3 regions of the Peribacillus sp. NPDC055009 genome follow, and region 3 is predicted to be linked to each of the others. Evidence: riboswitches for the same ligand, from Rfam matches in the RefSeq annotation. Region 3 holds a riboswitch; each other region holds the start of a gene.
What was found. A riboswitch is a leader RNA that binds a small molecule or an ion and turns the genes downstream of it on or off. The one in region 3 is predicted to bind S-adenosylmethionine.
Positions count from the first base shown of each region.

Region 1: linked by a shared signal. The riboswitch ahead of mtnW (2,3-diketo-5-methylthiopentyl-1-phosphate enolase) and the one ahead of ACWF5P_RS00150 (ATP-binding cassette domain-containing protein) in region 3 are both predicted to bind S-adenosylmethionine.
Region 2: linked by a shared signal. The riboswitch ahead of ACWF5P_RS04585 (methionine ABC transporter ATP-binding protein) and the one ahead of ACWF5P_RS00150 (ATP-binding cassette domain-containing protein) in region 3 are both predicted to bind S-adenosylmethionine.

Region 1 is NZ_JBSGVZ010000018.1:34,170-38,948, reverse strand. Features, by position in the region: gene ACWF5P_RS21505 (carbon-nitrogen family hydrolase) at 1-779, opposite strand, end outside; gene ACWF5P_RS21500 (aminotransferase class I/II-fold pyridoxal phosphate-dependent enzyme) at 879-2,051, shown strand; SAM riboswitch class I at 2,183-2,336, shown strand; gene mtnW (2,3-diketo-5-methylthiopentyl-1-phosphate enolase) at 2,442-3,674, shown strand; gene ACWF5P_RS21490 (2-hydroxy-3-keto-5-methylthiopentenyl-1-phosphate phosphatase) at 3,681-4,334, shown strand; gene ACWF5P_RS21485 (methylthioribulose 1-phosphate dehydratase) at 4,338-4,779, shown strand, end outside.
Region 2 is NZ_JBSGVZ010000002.1:158,206-162,984, reverse strand. Features, by position in the region: gene ACWF5P_RS04590 (O-acetylhomoserine aminocarboxypropyltransferase/cysteine synthase family protein) at 58-1,368, shown strand; SAM riboswitch class I at 1,484-1,596, shown strand; gene ACWF5P_RS04585 (methionine ABC transporter ATP-binding protein) at 1,750-2,784, shown strand; gene ACWF5P_RS04580 (methionine ABC transporter permease) at 2,777-3,445, shown strand; gene ACWF5P_RS04575 (MetQ/NlpA family ABC transporter substrate-binding protein) at 3,461-4,297, shown strand.
Region 3 is NZ_JBSGVZ010000001.1:34,017-38,795, forward strand. Features, by position in the region: gene ACWF5P_RS00140 (NADPH-dependent FMN reductase) at 1-401, opposite strand, end outside; gene ACWF5P_RS00145 (GNAT family N-acetyltransferase) at 824-1,291, shown strand; SAM riboswitch class I at 1,431-1,542, shown strand; gene ACWF5P_RS00150 (ATP-binding cassette domain-containing protein) at 1,799-2,821, shown strand; gene ACWF5P_RS00155 (methionine ABC transporter permease) at 2,835-3,485, shown strand; gene ACWF5P_RS00160 (MetQ/NlpA family ABC transporter substrate-binding protein) at 3,507-4,379, shown strand; gene ACWF5P_RS00165 (amidohydrolase) at 4,467-4,779, shown strand, end outside.

The DNA of each region.
Region 1 (4,779 bases), on a different contig from region 3:
TAAAAATCAGGACGGCGATCTTCGAATACAGGTATTTTGTTACGTGCTTCCGTAACTTTATTGAAGTCCAAGGTGCCTGTCAGGAGTTCGTTTCCTTCTCCGGCTTCACTTATGATATTTCCCCAAGGATCAATAATCAGGGAATGACCGGCAAATATATTATTGACATCAGAGCCTGAGCGATTAACGGCTACTACATAGGCTTGGTTCTCGATGGCACGGCTAATCAATAAGGCTCTCCAGTGATCGAGTCTCGGCTTTGGCCATTCAGCCGTAACGAATAGAACTTCGGCGCCTTTAGCGGTATGGGCTCGCTGCCATTCAGGAAAACGGATGTCATAACAAATGAAACCAGCACATATTTTTTCATCAAGAGTAAATAAACCATCCTTTTCTCCTGGCTTCAGGAAATGATGTTCATCCATTAACTGAAATAAGTGAAGCTTATCATATTCTTTTATGAGATTTCCCTGTTTATCGATGATGATCATGGTGTTATAGATTCCCTTGCCCGTTTTTTTCGCAATGGAACCGCCTACGATGTGAATCTCGTGTTTCCTTGCCTGTGTTTTAAGAAATTCAATCGTTTTTTCCGCCTCTTGATCAGCAATCTCATTTAACCTGCTTAAGTCGTATCCGGTTGTCCAAAGCTCTGGTAAAATGACGATATCGGGTTCTGACCGTGCTGCTTTTTCCAACCATTGTTCCGCAACCTGAAAATTGATATCCGGTTGCCCGAATGCTATATCCATTTGAATACAAGCTATTTTCCACTTCATCGTTTAAAACCCCCACATGTAAAAAATGCTTTACAAGACTATGATAAACATATATCATTTGTGTCTAGAATTTCAAGAAATTTCAGAGAAGGTGTATAAATGGTGCAATTCGAAAAATCCAGACAGCTTCAGGACCTGCCCAAGCAGTTTTTTGCCTCACTAGTCGCAAAAGTCAATGCCATCACGGAGCAAGGACATGATGTCATTAATTTAGGCCAGGGAAACCCTGATCAGCCGACACCAGACCATATCGTGAAAAGCTTGCAGTCTGCCGCTGAAAAAACGATTAATCATAAATATTCGCCATTCCGGGGGCATCAATATTTAAAAGATGCTGCTGCCGTCTTTTATGAACGTGAATTCGGTGTCAAGCTGGATCCGAACAGTGAAGTGGCGATTCTCTTCGGGGGAAAGGCAGGTCTTGTCGAACTGCCGCAGTGTTTATTGAATCCGGGTGATACGATCCTTGTTCCGGATCCCGGCTATCCGGATTATCTTTCCGGTGTTGTTTTAGCCCAGGCAAAGACCGAATTCATGCCCTTGACAGAAGAAAATGATTTTCTTCCAAAATACAGTGACATACATAAAGAAGTGCTTGATAAAGCCAAAATGATGTTCTTGAACTATCCGAACAATCCCACAGGTGCTTCTGCAACTGAAAGTTTCTTTGATGAGACCGTCTCTACTGCAAAAGAGCATTCAATTTGTGTGGTCCACGACTTCGCTTATGGGGCGATAGGATTCGACGGAAAAAAACCGATAAGCTTTCTCCAGTCAGAGGGAGCGAAGGAAATAGGAATAGAAATATACACACTATCGAAAACATACAATATGGCAGGGTGGAGAGTCGGCTTCGCAGTGGGGAATAAGAGTGTCATAGAAGCTCTTGAACTATTACAAGACCATCTTTATGTGAGTCTGTTCCCGGCGATACAAGAAGCTGCTGCAAGCGCTTTGCTTGACTCGCAGAGCTGTGTAGAGCAGTTAGTGCAGATGTACGAGGGACGAAGGAATGTTTTCATTGAGGGATTAAGGGCAATCGGCTGGGATGTCAAAGCTCCTGCGGCATCATTTTTTGCCTGGCTCAAGGTACCTAAAGGTTTTACGTCCGAGAGTTTTGCAGACTATTTATTAACGCATGCCCACGTTGCTGTTGCCGCAGGGAATGGATTTGGTGAATTTGGCGAAGGTTATGTCAGGGTAGGGCTGCTGACTTCGGAAGAACGGCTGAAAGAGGCTGTGGAACGGATAAGTAAATTAAAATTATTTTAACCACAATGATATATCCGATTAATTCACCCTTAAATAGTTAAAACTTATTGACAAAGTAGGGATTACCTGTCAGAATACAAAATAAATTCTTAATCTTTCGATACTTGGATGCAAATTTATATATCAGCGTTTTCTTATTTTGAGCAGGTGGAGGGACTAGCCCTATGAAGCCCAGCAACCGACCGTAATTCCATTGTAAAATGGGGCGGAATTCTTCGCCGGATTTTTCTTGAAATCCACAAGGCACGGTGCTAATTCTTGCAGCCAATGGCTGGGAGATAAGAAGATGGCTTATTAAAGCCTCTTCTTTATGAAGGGGCTTTTGCCATTTTGAGACCATTTCAGGTTAATGACATCGGGAGTTTACTAACGTGATATAGGAGTGATCAAATGAGCGAGATAGTCGCTACTTATTTAATTCATGATTCTAAGGGAAATCATGAGAAAAAAGCAGAGAGCATTGCCTTAGGTTTGACTGTCGGGACATGGACGGACCTGCCCCATTTAGTCCAGAAACAACTGGAAAAACATAAGGGACGCGTCGTATCGGTGACACCACTTTCCGAAGAAGAGAGGGCAAACAGCTACTTTAATCGTAAAGTATACCGTTCGCTTATTAAAATTGCCTATCCGGCAAGGAATTTCTCCAATGATTTACCTGCAATCCTAACGACGGTCTTCGGCAAACTTTCATTGGACGGGGAAATAAAACTTATCGACTTGGATTTTGTCGGTGATATTCAAAAAGCCTTTCCCGGGCCGCAATTTGGCATTGAAGGCATTAGGAAAAAGATTGGCGTATTTAACCGGCCCCTGGTGATGAGCATCTTTAAAGGTGTATTAGGAAGAGACCTAACATTCCATAATGAGCAACTGAGGCAACAAGCATTAGGAGGTGTCGACCTAGTTAAAGATGATGAGATCCTCTTTGACCAGGAACTGACTCCATTTTTCGATAGAATAAAAACGGGAAAAAGAATATTGAATGATGTCTATGAAACCACTGGCCACCGAACTTTATATGCAGTCAATCTATCAGGGAAAACATTTGAATTATTGGATAAGGCAGAGCAAGCGGCTGATGCAGGGGCAGATGCCTTGTTGTTCAACGTTCATACATATGGTTTGGATGTATTGCAGGCCTTGAGTGAACATGATCGTATCAAGCTGCCGATCATGGCGCACCCCGCATATAGCGGGGCATTGTCAGCTTCATCATTTTATGGGGTCGGCTATCCATTATTGCTTGGTAAATTAGTAAGGTTATCAGGTGCGGATTTATCCTTGTTCCCGTCCCCTTATGGAAGTGTCGCACTTGAAAAAAAGGAGACCTTGGCGATTGCTGAAGCTCTGACAAAAGATGAACTTTCATGGAAAAAAGCCTTCCCTGTTCCCTCTGCTGGCATTCATCCGGGCATGGTTCCGGATCTAATCAAGGATTTTGGAATCGATAGTGTGATTAATGCCGGAGGTGGAATTCACGGGCATCCTGATGGAGCAGATGGCGGGGCAAAGGCTTTCCGATCCGCTGTGGAAGCCGTACTTGCAGGAAAGGAACTATCTGAAGCGGCTGCTGAGGATGAAACACTAAAAAAAGCTCTTGTGTTATGGGGAGGCCTATAAGAAATAATGAAACCGATCATCTTTTGTGATTTTGACGGAACGATCACCAACTCGGATAATATCATTTCCATCATGAAGAAATTTGCGCCTCCGGAATGGGAAGCGTTGAAAGACGGTGTCCTTCAGCAAAAAATCAGTATATCTTCGGGAGTAGGGGATATGTTTTCCCTGCTTGATAGCGGCTTGAAGGATGACATCATCCAATATGTAAGAAAGACGGCCGGCATTCGTCCAGGGTTTTATGAATTCGTTGAGTATACGAAACAAGCCAACATCCCTTTATATATTGTAAGCGGGGGCATGGATTTTTTCATTGCACCGCTTTTGAATGATATCTTGCCAACAGAGTCCGTTTATTGCAACCGTGCATTTTTTGATAAGGAAAAGATTTATATTGAGTGGCCGCATTCCTGTGATGATCAATGTAATAATGGATGCGGTTGCTGCAAGCCATCCATTATGAGGGAAATTGCGGGTGCGGAAGATTTTAAATTCGTTATTGGAGATTCAGTAACGGATTTTGAAGCTGCAAAACAGGCGGATTTTGTCATAGCCCGTGACATACTGCTTGAAAAATGCGATAGCGAAGGGATTCCACATCAAGGTTTTGAAACGTTTTTTGATGTAATTGATATTATTAAGCAGCAGATGGGTGGGTAAAGCGTGAATAATCATTCTAAAGAATGGCAGGAGCTGGCAGATATTAAAGCTGAACTGGCCGAAAGGGATTGGTTTATGGGAACTAGCGGGAACTTGTCCATTCGGGAGCCCAAAAACCCTTTCTTTTATATTACGGCAAGCGGTAAGGATAAAAGGAAGCAATCGGATTCGGACTTTTTACTGGTGGATTTAAAAGGAAAGCCAGTTGAAGAAACGAACCTAAGACCATCGGCCGAAACTTTACTTCATACAGTCATTTACCGGAAAACGAATGCGAACTGTGTACTCCATGTCCATACAGTTGAAAATAATGTGATATCCGAATTGTACGGGGATGAAGGCCAAGTTTCTTTTCGTAATCATGAAATCATTAAAGCGACCGGTCGGTGGGATGAAGATTCGGAACTTCGGATTCCAATCATATATAATCATGCTGACATTCCGC
Region 2 (4,779 bases), on a different contig from region 3:
ATAAAAGGCCAGACATCATATAATTCCAACTAAATCCATAGAAAAAGGTGAAATCATATGTCAGGGAAAAAATTGCGTTTCGAAACATTGAGTGTTCATGGCGGTCTGCAAGCTGATGAAACAGGTGCACGTGCAGTTCCTATCTACCAAAGCAATGCATACTTGTTCAAGGACACCGACCATGCAGCGAATTTATTTGGCCTAAAGGAGAATGGCTATATATATTCACGACTCCATAATCCCACGATCAGCGTTTTTGAGGAAAGAATGGCCTTATTGGAAGGCGGAATCGGCGGATTGGCAACAGCAAGCGGAATGGCTGCCATCTCACTTTCAATCCTGAATATTGCCGCTGCAGGGGATGAGATTGTTTCAGCATCTACATTATATGGCGGTACGTATAACCTTTTTGAAAATACTCTTCCTAAATACGGGATTAAAGTGAAGTTCGTTTCTCCTGATGACCCTGAAAATTTCAAAAGGGCGATTACGCCAAGAACTAAAGCCATTTTTGCTGAAACCATCGGAAATCCAAGTTTGAGGGTGCTTGATATTGAAGCGGTAGCGAAAATCGCCCATGATGCCGGAATACCTTTAATCATTGATAATACCTTTGCGACACCGTATCTATGCAGACCAATTGATTTTGGAGCGGATATTGTCATCCATTCCGCTACAAAATGGCTTCTGGGAAATGGAACTACGCTTGGCGGTGTCATCGTGGATGGAGGGAAATTCGATTGGAACTCGCCAAATTACCCTGGCTTCACAGAGCCTGACCCAAGTTACGACAATCTGGTATACGCCGAGGCAGTTGGACCTGCCGCATTCATAACGAAAGCCCGAGTCCAGTTACTCCGTGATTTAGGACCTGCGCTAAGTGCCCAAAGTGCATTCCAGTTTACGCTGGGACTTGAAACGCTGCATGTAAGGATGAAAGAGCATCTATCAAACACCAAGTCTGTCATTAAATATTTAAAAAACCATCCTGCGGTGACTTGGGTTTCACATCCTGGTGATGAGGATCATCCCGATAAAGCCCTTGCGGAAAAATATTTGCCAAAGGGAGCTGGATCTGTTGTGACTTTTGGGATACAAGGTAATCGAGAAGCTGGGGCAAAACTTATCAATTCGGTGGAATTATGGTCCCATGTAGCGAATGTTGGGGATGCGAAGAGCTTGATCATCCACCCAGCCAGTACGACCCATCAACAATTGAATGAGGCAGGTCTTGCGAAAGCGGGTGTGAGTGCCGACCAAGTCCGTTTATCGATTGGGATTGAAAATGTAGAGGATTTAATAGAAGATTTGGAGCAGGCAATTGAAAAAGCGACGAATATAGTCTCCTTGACATCCAAAACGGTTTAAGTAAAGTTTCTGTATGCTTGTACTAGAAATATTATACATTGCACTCCTTTTTTATCTATGATAAAATTTCTCCATACTAAAGAACTTAATGATGTACAAATATTCTATATATTAGCTCTTATCAAGAGAGGTGGAGGGATGTGCCCGATGAAACCCGGCAACCGACAAGGAGATTTCCTTGGAAAGGTGCCAATTCACACAAAGTTTAATCACTTTGGAAGATGAGAGGAAGGCCTGTTTCTTCACCTGCCTTTCTGCTCATGCAGAAAGGTTTTTTCTGTTTTAATTGGGTAAACTTTTACATGATATGAGAAACAGACTAATAATGTAGAGAAATCAACTAAGTTCATAGGTTTTATTGGATAAAAGAGGTGAGGGTTAATGATTACATTGACGAAAGTCAGTAAGCTGTTCCGAACAGGAAAAGGAAACAGTGAGACAATCAAGGCTGTAAATAATGTGAATGTTGAAATAAATAAAGGCGAGATTTTCGGTATCATCGGTTACAGTGGAGCGGGGAAAAGTACTTTGATCAGAATGCTCAATGGATTGGAAACACCAACAGAGGGATCTGTTGTAGTTGCTGAGAAGGAAATTTCAAAAATTAAAGGGGCTCAGCTCCGCAAGGCCCGTCAAGAAATCAGCATGATTTTCCAACATTTCAATTTATTATGGTCGAGGACCGTTCAGGAGAATATATCTTTCCCATTGGAAATTGCAGGAGTTTCTAAACCTGAGCGAACCAAGCGTGTGAACGAATTGATCAAGTTAGTAGGATTGGAAGGCAGGGAAAAGGCCTATCCATCACAATTAAGCGGAGGGCAAAAGCAAAGGGTGGGAATAGCCAGGGCTCTGGCAAATGACCCTAAAGTGCTGCTGTGTGATGAAGCGACTTCTGCCTTGGATCCGCAGACTACCGACTCCATACTCGAATTGCTTGTTGACATCAATCAGCGTTTGGGGTTGACGATCGTCTTGATAACACATGAAATGCATGTGATCCGCAAAATCTGCCATCGCGTCGCCGTGATGGAAAGTGGGCAAGTTGTTGAACAGGGACCTGTCCTGGATGTTTTCAAGAACCCTAAAGAACAAATGACGAAGCGTTTCGTGCAACAGGTAACGGAACCGGAAGAAACGAAAGAAACGATGGACCATTTGCTCGAACGCTATCCTGCAGGCAAAGTGATTCAATTGACCTTTGTAGGCGATCATGCCGAAAGCCCGTTGATCACCAAGCTTGTACGTAACTTCGAGTTGGATGTCAATATCGTTCAAGGTAAGATATCCCAAACAAGAAGCGGTTCATATGGAACATTGTTTATCCATCTTGATGGCACTGAGGATGAAATGCTCCGCGCAATCGAATTCATTAAAGCACAGCAGGTAGGCGTGGAGGTGATTACTCATGCTTGAAGAATTATTGCCGAATGTTGATTGGGAAGACATTATTGAAGCTACGAGGGAAACGCTTTACATGACAAGCGTCTCTGTAGTGGCAACCTTTTTTATAGGCATAATATTAGGATTGATCCTGTTCCTGACAGGGAAGGGTAATATGTGGGAAAACCGGGCAGTCAACGGGATCATGAGTGCTGTCGTCAATATTTTCCGTTCCATTCCATTTCTTATTTTGATCGTGCTGCTCATTCCTTTCACTAAAGCGCTAGTCGGTTCCATGATCGGAGAGAACGCTGCACTGCCGGCACTTATTATCGGTGCGGCACCATTTTATGCGCGTATGGTAGAAATCGGCCTTCGTGAAATCGATAAAGGTGTAATTGAAGCTGCTAAATCGATGGGAGCAAAAACGAGCACGATCATTTGGAAGGTCCTTCTTCCAGAGTCAATGCCTGCCCTTATTTCTGGGATTACGGTAACATCGATTGCATTGGTTGGATATACCGCAATGGCCGGGGTCATCGGCGCAGGCGGGCTTGGTAATCTAGCCTATTTGGACGGCTATCAAAGAAATCAAAATGACGTTACACTAGTGGCGACCATCGTTATTCTAATTATCGTCTTCATAATTCAAATTATTGGAGATGTGATTACATCTAAATTGGACAAAAGATAAAGGGAGATGAATAGGATGAAAAAGTTTTTAGGATTTGCATTAATTTTAGTGTTGTCTATCGCTTTGGCTGCTTGTGGAAGTGAAAAGGATAAAAGCGGCAGTGATACGGAGAAAGAATCGAAGAAAATAGTTGTAGGGGCATCCAATGTTCCTCATGCTGAAATCCTTGAGGAAGCTAAGCCGCTTCTTAAAGAAAAAGGAATCGAATTGGAAATCGAAACTTTCCAGGACTATGTTTTACCGAATAAGGCGTTGAATGATAAGGAATTGGATGCTAACTACTTTCAACATATTCCATATTTAGAGGGGCAAATTAAAGAAAATGGATATGACTTCGTTAATGCTGGCGGAATCCATATCGAGCCGATTGCTCTATATTCACAAAAATATAAAAGCATTGATAAACTTCCGGAAGGCGCAACAATTATTATGAGCAGCTCTGTTGCTGATCATGGGCGCGCTTTATCCCTTTTGGAAAAGAATGGCCTGATCACTTTGAAAGAAGGCGTCGATAAAACGACGGCTACAACTAAAGACATCGTTGAAAATAAGAAAAACCTTAAATTCGATGCTGATTATGAAGCGGCCCTGCTTCCTAAAATTTATGAGAGTGGCGAAGGCGATGCAGTCTTGATCAACTCCAACTATGCAATTGACGCCGGTTTGAATCCGCTTGAAGATTCGATTGCGATTGAAGATTCGGAATCTCCATATGTGAATGTCATTGCCGTAAACAAAGGTGACGAAAATAAAGAAGCAATAAAAGCGCTTGTAGAAGTATTGCATTCTAAAGAAATTCAAGATTTCATTCTTAAAGAATACAAAGGTGCAGTTGTACCGGCGGATAAATAATTCAAGAATGGCGACCTGATTTAACTCAGGTCGCAGTTTAAAAACAAAAAGGTTTCGGAATGGTCTCATTCCGAAACCTTTTTGTTTTTATTTTGGATTTGAACCGATAATAGCCCTCTTTATTTGTTGTTGAGTGCCGATGGACAGAGATAACAACCAAAACGCTCATATTACACATAGCCATGGTTGCGGAATCTGCGTCAAAAGCTTCAGGTTTTCCAGCTTTCTTAATCACTTGTTCAATCAGAGGCTCTTAATACGAGTATTTCCGGGTGTTACTATCGTCCCATCACAAATCCGTTACGGTCTTCTGACGCATAAATGAATAAGCGAGCTGGTTTGTCCGTTCAGCTTTTACATAATGCGTCGCTCGTAATTTTTTCGGACTTAGAGAAGTGAGGCACTTCATTTTGAAAACATTAGGTGAAAGTGATTCTATCTGATTGTTTAGACTTAGTGGATTGGAACGGAAGGTACGAGAC
Region 3 (4,779 bases):
GGGGAGGCGATGCCTATTGCGAATAAGATTTCACGCAAATGCAATTGAGCTTTAACCGTTCCTAATTGCCCCATTGAAGCACCCATGATCCATGATGGTTTGCCGATTAAGACTTTATCGACACGTGATAACCAATCGATTGCATTGCCCAATACACCTGGAATCGTACCGTTGTATTCAGGAGTTACCCACAAAACTGCATCTGCTTCGGCCACTTTGCTTTTAAATTCTTTTACAACTGATGGAGGGTCATTTTCAATATCTTGATCATAAAAAGGTAAATCCCGAATGTTCAATATTTCGAGATCGAACCGATCTTGATATCTAGATTGAATATATTTGGCAAGCTTAAGGTTGTAAGACTCTTTACGGATACTTCCCACTATTGCAACAACTTTCATCTTCAATACCTCCAATGATTTTTATAATGGATAATCATGTAAATGTATTCCACTTACCTATTATAATTGGAATGTAAATGAAAGGGAAAAAGGATGCTTGGGAAAAAGTTGAGTTAGAGCTTAATAAACAAATTCCTCTCGAACATTCATTCACTTAGGGTTACCCTGCAAAGTTAGACTCGAAAATTAAATAGATTTGTTTGTGCCAATCCAATCCCCATTACTAGAACTCACCAAACAATATTGCATTTGTTTTTAATTTAATATTATGACCATTCCTATAGGGATTAAGGAAAAATCCTTTCAGAGAAAATGAAATAAGACGCTTGAAAAGTAAATAATGAAATATCATGAAGACCGTAAGTGAAATGTTTTTTTTTTGCTTGAAAACTATTTCACTAAAATGATAGGAGAGGATGAAGTTGATCTTTCGTACCATTGATACGGACAAAGATAAAGATATTATCGTTAAATTCAGGAAAGATTCCTTTGTTGTAAGTTTTGGATCTGAGGCAGGTTTTGGAGATGAAAATACATATCTGCAACGAATGGAAGAAAGGGTCCGCAAATTCCCGGGGGGACAGGTGATCATTGAAAAGGACCAAGTACCGATTGGGCAAATGGAACTTCGAATTCGGGAGTATGAAGGAACTGAGATCGGCTATGTAGATCTATTTTATCTTATTCCCGGATACCGCAGTAAAGGCCTTGGCAAGGAATTGGTTCGCTATGCAGAAAACTTTTTCGGGCGATTTAATGTATCCGAATATCATTTAAGGGTTTCTCCGGATAATCAAAGGGCGATTCGCTTATATAAGAATTCAGGCATGATGAAGATAAGGGAAGAAAATGAAATATACCCAGTATGGAGAATGGGCAAATCATTATAGAATATAAAATTTAACTATATTAATATAATTAAAAGGCGTCAATCACTATACTGTGAAAATATTTTAACCGATGAAAAATAGGGTTGACTTTAGAGAAATTAGAATATATAGTGAAGGACATAATTAAATATAACGTTAATTCTTATCAAGAGATGTGGAGGGACTTGGCCCTATGATACCTCGGCAGCGGGTTTTTACTTTTGTAAAAATACTGTGCTAATTCCAACGGACGAAAGTTTGAAAGATAAGAAGGAGCTTTTCTTAGATAATTAATTTAAGAGTTTACTCTTTTTTATGTCTAAAGAGGCCTCTTCTGTCTGATGACGGAAGAGGCCTCTTTTGTTTATTCAAAATGTATATGGTTATTAGGGAATTTGGTGCAATTACTCATGAGTTTCGCAGATTTACTCGTGAGTTTCGAATTTAACCCTATCATTATGAAGCGTTGCAAAGCTCTTCTCTCTGGATAATGAATTCGTACAAATAAACAACATGGGGGGAGATTGGATGATTGAGTTTCAAAATGTTAAAAAGGTATATCAAACAAAGAAACAGACTGTCGAGGCTTTGAAGGGCATTAATTTGACAGTGGAAAAGGGGGATATATTCGGTGTAGTCGGTTATAGCGGGGCCGGGAAGAGTACGTTGATCAGGTTGGTCAATTTGCTTGAACATCCTTCAGCTGGTTCGGTGATTGTTGGGGGCAAGGATTTAACCAAATTGAGCGCGAAGGAATTACGGGCAGAAAAGAAAAAAATCGGGATGATCTTTCAGCATTTCAATTTGCTAAACTCAAAGACCGTTTTTGATAATATCGCCATGCCGCTGATTTTATCGGGAACCCCTGGTAAAGAAATCAAAAAGCGGGTAGGCGAGCTGTTGGAGTTCGTTGGCTTATCGAGCAAAGCAAAGAGTTATCCGGAACAATTATCCGGCGGTCAAAAGCAGCGGATCGGCATTGCGAGAGCATTGGCTACCAATCCATCGATCTTATTGTGTGATGAAGCTACCTCGGCATTGGATCCGCAAACAACGAGTGCTGTTCTGCAGCTCTTAAAGAAAATCAATAAAGAATACAATATTACCATTCTGCTAATCACTCATGAGATGTCTGTCATTCGGGAAATTTGCAATAAGGTAGCGGTCATGGAGGGCGGATGCGTCGTTGAACAAGGTTCGGTTTTCGAAGTTTTTGCGAAGCCGCAAACGGATATTGCAAAAAACTTCGTGAGAACGGTCATACATGACGAAATTCCACAAAGTTTCCTAAAAAGCATAGGGTCCCATATCCCGATTATTTGGAAAATTAATTTTATTGGGACTACTTCGGGTACTCCTTTGCTTTCAACCATCTCGAAGAAATATGATGTTCATTTAAGTGTTTTATCAGCCAATATTTCTGAAATTCAGGAAACGCCTTTCGGGAATTTGATCATCGAAGTGACCGGGAATAAAAATGAGGTGGACAAGGCTTATCAGTATATTAAAGATGAGGGGATTCTCGTCCAGGAGGTGCAGATAAATGGGTAATACGCTTTGGGGAATGGAAATAACGGCAGATCAGCTGTCGACAGCTTTCGGTGACACACTTTATATGGTAGCCATCTCATTGGTATTTTCCGGATTGATTGGTCTTCCGCTTGGTATCCTGCTTGTCATTACAAGAAAGGGTCATATCCTGGAGAATAAATGGGTCTTTAATGTATTGAACCCGATCATCAATATATTGCGGTCGGTTCCTTTCATCATCTTGCTAGTAGCACTTATTCCGTTTACCAGAATGATTGTAGGCAGTGCGATCGGAACGAATGCGGCCATTGTTCCGCTAATCTTTTACGCGGCTCCTTATATCGCCCGGCTTGTGGAGAACTCCCTGTTGGAAGTGGACAAAGGGATCATCGAGGCAGCTCAGGCGATGGGGGCGACGACATGGCAAATCATTTATCGTTTTTTGATTCCTGAGGGACTTAGTTCGTTGATCCTTACATTTACAACAGCGACAATCGGGCTTGTTGGATCTACGGCCATGGCAGGTGCCGTCGGTGCAGGCGGGGTCGGAGATTTAGCTTTGGCTTACGGTTATCAAAGGTTTGATACGATGACGATGATCGTCACAGTGGCGGCGCTCGTGATCATCGTTCAATTACTGCAATCCACCGGGAATTTTGTTTCAAGAAAAATCAGAAGAAGATAAAAATAACAGGAGGTAGGAGAAATGAAGAAAATCTTATTAACGATCATAGTATTGGCATTGGCCATCTTGTCTGCAGCATGCGGGAAAGAAGAAGGTGCATCAGGCGGTTCGGATGATGTGAAAACAGTAAAAGTCGGTGTCAGCAGCGGGGATACAAGAACATGGGAATACATTGTCGACATAGCGAAAGAGGAAGGGCTTAATATTGAACTGGTCACTTTCAATGATTATATCCAACCGAACCTTGCTTTAAGTGAAGGTGAAATTGATGCCAATTCATTCCAAACGGTCGCATACTTCGATGAATTCGTTCAAGACCAAAATCTGAAATTAGAGGCCATCGGGTCGACTGTCATTGCTCCTATGGGCCTTTATTCGAAAAAACATAAAGATCTCAAGGATCTTCCGGATGGCGCTACGATTGCCGTTCCGAATGAAGCAACGAACTTTGGCCGTGCATTGCTTCTTCTTCAGGAAGCTGGATTGATTACATTGAAAGAGGAATTCAATGGATCGGGATCATTGGAAATCATTAAGGAAAATCCGAAAAACTTGAAAATCCAACCTGTTGCTGCCGGCAATACACCGCGTCTATTGGATGATGCCGATGCTTCAGCCATCAATAATAACTTTGCAGTCGAAGCAGGCCTTACTTTAAAAGATTCTTTATTCCATGAGAGTAAAACGGCGAAACCATATATTAATATCATTGCAGTTAAAAAGGGTAATGCCGATCGTCCTGAGCTGCAAAAATTAGTGGAGCTTTATCAATCGAAAAAAGTGGAAGCGTTCATTGAAAAAACGTTTAAAGGAAACACCATTCCTGCATATGTTTCTGTAGATGAATTAGTGAATTACCAGGATGCTTGGACAAAACCAGCTAATGAAAAATAATGATTCAGATTCAAAACGAGTGAAGGAATGCCGGATGGATTCAAGATGCCTATCCGGTTCCTTAAACCAAAAAGGGGAGATAAGAATATGGCGAGAGAATTAGTGCAGAAGCAGCATCAGCAGATCATTGAAGATCACATCGACTTTCATTCCAAATTATATATCGAAACGAGTCAAGCCATTCATGCTAAACCCGAAATTGGGAATCAAGAGTTTTTCGCTTCGGATACATTAACCGGAATACTTCGAAATGAAGGATTTGAAGTAACCCGCAATATTGCCGGGCATGAAACAGGGTTTATCGCCAAAAAAACCTCTTCAAAGAAAGGTCCCACAATTGCCTTTTTAGCCGAGTATGATGCATTGCCGGGTTTAGGCCATGCTTGCGGCCATAATATCA